DNA from 2 places in the Thalassolituus sp. ST750PaO-4 genome. Region 1 is predicted to be linked to the other one. Evidence: riboswitches for the same ligand, from Rfam matches in the RefSeq annotation. Region 1 holds a riboswitch; the other holds the start of a gene.
What was found. A riboswitch is a leader RNA that binds a small molecule or an ion and turns the genes downstream of it on or off. The one in region 1 is predicted to bind thiamine pyrophosphate.
Positions count from the first base shown of each region.

Region 2: it holds a riboswitch for thiamine pyrophosphate, as region 1 does, so the genes downstream of both, HUF18_RS05110 (TonB-dependent receptor) here and thiC (phosphomethylpyrimidine synthase ThiC) in region 1, are expected to answer to the same signal.

Region 1 covers NZ_JABVCB010000001.1:86,797-89,935, forward strand. Annotated here, with positions in the region: gene thiC (phosphomethylpyrimidine synthase ThiC) at 1-1,329, opposite strand, end outside; TPP riboswitch at 1,485-1,616, opposite strand; gene HUF18_RS00385 (PaaI family thioesterase) at 1,742-2,176, opposite strand; gene HUF18_RS00390 (PaaI family thioesterase) at 2,173-2,667, opposite strand; gene HUF18_RS00395 (acyl-CoA thioesterase) at 2,973-3,139, shown strand, end outside.
Region 2 covers NZ_JABVCB010000005.1:583,170-586,308, forward strand. Annotated here, with positions in the region: gene HUF18_RS05105 (hypothetical protein) at 1-804, shown strand, start outside; TPP riboswitch at 881-1,008, shown strand; gene HUF18_RS05110 (TonB-dependent receptor) at 1,110-3,139, shown strand, end outside.

The DNA.
Region 1 (3,139 bases):
CTCCATATTTTCTTTAATTAAATGCATTGGTACATGGCCCGGACCTTCAATAAAGGTCTGCACATCGTGCTTCCAGGCGATTTTGGTTAATTCACCCAGGGTTTTTAATTCGGCAAACTGCGCTTCGTCATTGGCATCGGCAATGGAGCCGGGGCGCAGACCATCGCCGAGGGAGAAGCAGACATCGTAGGCTTTCATAATTTCGCAGATGTCTTCGAAATGGGTGTACAGGAAACTCTCTTTATGATGCGCCAGACACCATTTCGCCATGATCGAACCACCACGGCTGACAATACCCGTCACCCGTTTGGCGGTCAGCGGCACATGCGCCAGACGCACACCGGCGTGAATGGTGAAATAATCCACGCCCTGCTCGGCCTGCTCAATTAAGGTATCGCGGAATAATTCCCAGGTCAGGTCTTCGGCCACGCCGTTGCATTTTTCCAGCGCCTGATACAAAGGCACGGTACCAATAGGCACCGGTGAATTACGGATAATCCATTCGCGGGTTTCGTGAATATGGTCACCGGTGGATAAATCCATCACGGTATCGGCGCCCCAGCGGGTGGCCCAGACCATCTTTTCCACTTCTTCTTCGATGGACGACGTAACTGCCGAATTGCCGATATTGGCATTGACCTTGGTGCGGAAATTACGGCCAATAATCATCGGCTCGGTTTCCGGGTGGTTAATATTATTGGGAATCACCGCCCGGCCGCGGGCAATTTCTGAGCGGACAAATTCCGGGGTAATTTCCGCCGGAATCGACGCGCCGAAACTCATACCCGGATGCTGGCTTTTTTGTGCCTCATCCAGCTGTGCCCGGCTTAATGCCAGATTTTCGCGGATGGCCACATATTCCATTTCCGGGGTGATAATGCCCTGTCGCGCATAATGCAGCTGAGTGACATTTTTGCCCGCTAATGCCCGGCGCGGACGACGCTTAAGTTCAAAACGCAGTTTTTCCAGCGTCAGGTTCATATCGCGGATACGCGCATATTCGGAGCTGAAACCGGTAAGCTCCTCAGTATCGGCCCGTTCATTAATCCAGTTCTGACGCAGCGGTTGCAGCCCCTTGCGCACATCAATACTCACGGCCGGGTCGGTGTAAGGGCCGGAAGTATCGTATACCCGCACCGGCGCATTGGCTTCGGTTTTACCGTTAGCCAGCTGTGTATCGGACAGCGCAATTTCGCGCAGCGCGACCTGTAAATCGGCACGACTGCCCTGCACATAGAATTTGCTGGACGCCGGAAATGGCTGCAGAGAGAGTTCGTCAACACGCATCTGTTCGCTTAACGATGTATGCGCTGAATTGTTTTTGCCCATGCTCAATACCTTTTTAGCCGTCGCAGACGACGGAAGAAAAATAACGGCAGGCAGCGAAGAAAAGAAAAAGATGATCACAGGCAGCAGCAAAATACTGACAACCCGCACCGTAAACGGTGACTGACCGGGGTTTAAGAAATCGGCGACAGCCGCGAAAAACCCGCTTTTCTGTTCCCTACGCTGGCACTAACCAGATCAGGTTCAACGGGATCCGCAAACACATTGCGATCTCAACCTCTTTGATGTTTCAGCACGCTGAACATCCTGAGGCACCCCGACAGAATCGGCACAGAGTGTACGGCAGAGAAGACTACGCGGACAAGACACCCGGCGGGTTATTTATGCAAAACATCCACGCCGGGCAGGCATCAACGGCGGTCAGAAATGCCGCCGTAAGAGAAACAGCCGGACATTAACGCGCCAGCAGAAAATGCGCGCGGGCCGTGGCAATCGGGCTGGTGCGCTCGGTCTGCCAGGCGGTAATGGCGACGTTGGCGACGCGTGAGCCCTGACGCCAGACCTGACATTCAGCAAAGGTATCCTGATGACGTCCGGCACGCAGATAGTCGAGAGAAAAATCGATCATTTTCGGTAAGGCGGCAGTATCCATGGTCATCATCAGATGCAGTGACGCCGCCAGCTCCATAAAGCCGCCGATTACGCCGCCATGAATGGCCGGTAAAATCGGATTGCCGATATTGTCTTCGTTGGCCGGCAGATGAAACAGCACATCCTGACCAAAACGCTGAAATTTCAGGCCAATTAAATTGGCATAGGGAATACCATCCACCAGCGGCTGGAAATTACCGCTCTGCTGCGCCTGTTGCAGCACGGTTTCAAAACTCATTGTGCAGCTCCTGCAGCCGTTACATCATCGCCCTGCTCGATACGGGCACGGAATTCCGGTGGGGTCATATTTTCGCCGATACGCATAAAGGTGGCAGCACATTTGGCCACCAGATCGCGTTCCTCACCCTGAAATACTTCGCACTCGGTAAACACCACTGAGCTGGCCACGCGCGTTACCCGTGCTTCGGCAAACAGATCGCGGTTTGGTGTTGCCGCTTTCATATAATCCATGCGCAGATCCAGCGTTGGGCACAGCTCAAAGCCCGGCAGTGAGGAAAACACCGCCGTACCGCAGGCGGTATCCATCAGCGTGGTCAGGCTGCCGCCATGCACAGTGCCGGTGACCGGGTTGCCCACAATCTGTTCGCTGTATGGCAGGCGCATAACCAGTACATTGTCCTGCGCGCTTTCAACCGTCAGCCCCAAAACCTGACAGTGACGCAGGGTGGCAACGAAACGCTCGGCCCGTGTTTTAACCGATAAGCTCATAAGATCTCCGCTGAGGGTGATTGTGACAGCCAGACAGGCACAGCACGACTGTGTGAATTCTATCAGGAAATGGCCTGACCGGCGCAAAGGGCGCCCGTTATACCGGAAAGCTGAATTTTGGCAATGATCGCTTCGCCCGGTGTCGTTAACAGAATTGCTCACAACAAACATAAGAACTGAACGTTTTTCTCACCACCCTATAAGACAAACAAGCACCCTGTGCTATGGTTTGACGCCTGAGAAATATCCCCGATACACACCCGGATCAGCCTTTAAAAGGGATCTGCCCCTTAAAGAGAAATGCTATGAATTTTGACGATTACCTGCAGCAGGTTAATAAGCAGGATACGCTGGAAATCCATCCCAGCTGGGGTCAGGGCCGCACCACCTTTGGCGGCCTGTCAGCAGCATTAATCCTGCACCGCATAGAACAGGGTCTGGACGACGGCCAGGTGCTGCGTTCACTGAATGT
Region 2 (3,139 bases), on a different contig from region 1:
TTGCTGCATGAAGACAAACTGAAGCTGGATCTGAGCAAAGCCGGTTGGGCGCAGTTGGGCACGGAAGCACAGCGGCAGGACAGCCTGAAAGAATATCTGACGCTGATCGAACAGAGCGGTGAACGCGGCAATGCCGATAAACAGCAGCTGGATTTAATGCTCGATGCCTTCGCCCTGCTGCATAAACCGGAGCAGCATCCGCAGGATCTGGCGCGGCAGGAACAGGAGCAGCCACCGCAAACGCCAACCGGAATCGACGTGGGTTTTGCCCGCAGCGGACTTACGGCGCTGAGTGGTCTGGCGGATTTCAGCTTTTCATTTCGGGCGCAGGTCAGCAAACCCAACCCTGATGCACAGCGCAATAATGAAAAGATCAGCTTTGGGCTTAATTTCGCGCAGGATACCAGAGGCGAAACCGGTGATGCCGGCAGCCTCGCCGTAGAGCAAACCCAGGCGTATCAGTTTAAGGCCAGCTTTTATGAGCCTTTGCCCTGGCTGGAGCTGGTGGATTTCAGCAAGCAGAATTACCAGTACATCGAGACCGAAGCCCGTGCCACCGAGGTTACCAGCCTGCGCTACGAAGATTTCACCCTGCAGCATGCTTCGCAGCAAAGTCAGAATGAATGGCACGAGCGGCGGCGAACCTACGTGCTGGGCAGCCTCGACAGTGATGTCAGTGAAGGCGATAAAAATCAGGACATAACCGACTTTACCAAAGCCGCGATTCTGGCTGAGCGCGAACAGCAACAGCAGTTGCTGGATGATCTGCTCGGCAGCCGCATACCGCAGCCGTGGCAGCGCTGATATTTCGCGCAGAAGTGGTTACTCCGTATTAGCCCAAAGCCGCCATTGGTTCCCCGGCGTGAATCCCTTATGATGCCCCTGTCCCAGGGGGTGGCCCGATTGTCTGAATCCGGCCTGAGATGCCATAGGTTTACCTGTGTAAACGGCAAACCCCTAGAACCTGATCCGGTTAGTACCGGCGTAGGAATGGGGGTGAGTACGCACTGTTCAGCGCGGCTCGCATCACGACCGGGAGGTTGGCGTTAAACGCAACCGGCCCCTACGCACTACCCGGGTCTTTCTTGTATTTTGAGGAATGACCCTGAATGAAAAAAACACCGCTTTCCCTGTTGGTTTTACTGGCACCACTGACCCCGCTGTCGGCTTTGGAGGCACTGGCGACTGATGACGTTACCCTCAGCACGCAAACCGTGCAGGCCGATTTCCGTAAAACCGATGTGCAGCAGATTCCCGAAGCCGTCACCTTAGTTGGCAGCGAACAGATTGAAGCCCGTTCGGCGCAGCATCTGGAACAGATTTTAAGTTTTGCTCCCAACGTTAATTTCGCCTCGGGAGCATCTCGTGGCCGCTATTACCAGATCCGTGGTATTGGCGAGCGCAGCCAGTTTGTCGATCCGGTGAATCCGTCTGTGGGCCTGGTTATCGACGGTATTGATATGACCGGTTTAGGTGCTGCCGCAACCCTGTTTGATGTGCAGCAGGTGGAAATTCTGCGCGGCCCGCAGGGCACCCGTTTTGGTGCTAACGCACTGGCCGGCATGATCAATATCCGCAGTAATGACCCGATGCAAAACAGCGAAGGTTATATCAGTGCCAAAGCCGGAAACTACAGCAGTTATGGTTTGGGGGCGGCGTTATCCGGTTCGCTGAGTGATAATCTGCAGGGACGTATTGCCGTACATGGTTTTGAATCCGATGGTTATATCGACAACGAATTTTTAAACCGTGACGACACCAACAATCAGGATGAAAAAATCGCCCGCGGTAAACTGCACTGGCAATTGTCTGAACGCAGTGAATTAAATCTGACCTATTTATACGCGGATATCGATAACGGTTACGATGCCTTCACGCTGGATAACAGCCGTACCACTTTATCTGATGAACCTGGTCGCGACAGTCAGGATACCAATGCGTTTGCGCTGGCTTATAATCGCGACCTGAATTCCGCAGTCCGCTTTGAAAGTGAAATTACCGGCAGCTGGAATAAAGCTGAATACAGTTACGATGAAGACTGGGTGTCAGATGCTTATCCGCCAAAATGGGGAACTGCATTTGACCAGTATCTGCGCACCTTCGACCGCAGTAGTGCTGATTTCCGCTTTTTATCTGCCCCGCAAGGTCGTTTATTCAGCGACACGACCGATTGGGTCGCCGGTATTTATTACATGAGCCGTGACGAAGAACTGGTACGTAACCGTACCGGCGATGCACAGTACCGCAGCGACCTGAACGTAAATTCTGTTTCTGTTTATAGCGAACTGAGCACGGCGTTTAACTCTGACTGGACACTGACCTATGGCGTGCGTGCGGAGCAGTGGAAAAATGATTTCTCTGCTAATGATGCTGTGCAGGATACAACGGATGAGACCCTGTTTGGTGGCAAGATAACGCTTGAAACCCTGCTTGCTCAGAATCATCTGGGTTATGTTTCTTTAGCTCGGGGATATAAGCCGGGTGGCATTAATACCGACCCGGATGTGTCGCCAGAGAACCGTACTTTTGATACCGAGTTTAACAACACTGCCGAGCTGGGACTTAAGTCTTCACTGGATAATGATGCGCTGAAAACCCGCCTCGCGGTATTTTATATTCAGCGTAAAAACCAGCAGGTTAAAAGCTCGTATTTTGATCAGTCCAGTGTCTCATTTATGGACTATCTGGCGAATGCTGCTGAAGGAAAAAATTACGGACTGGATCTGGAAAGCCAGTGGCAGCTGTCTGATGCATTGCTGTGGGATCTGAGCCTGGGTTATCTGCATGCCGAGTTCAGCGATTACAGTTATGAGCAGAATGTGTATGACGCAAGCTGGAATATTGTGGGCAGCACTACAGTGGATAAATCCGGTCGTGCACAGGCACATGCTCCGGAATACAGTCTGGCTACTGCGCTTACCTATGCGTTTGCTGAACACTTCTCTGTGCGTGTGGAGAGTGAAGCTAAAGATGAATTCTATTTCTCCGACAGCCATGATGAAAAAGCCCGCGCCTCGGTACTCTGGCATGCCCGGCTGAGCTATCAGCAGGGGCCGTTAGATCTTGCATTGGCCGGCCGTAACCTGACCAACCGTGAAACCGATATTCGTGGTTTCGGTGGATTTAACAACGATGCTAA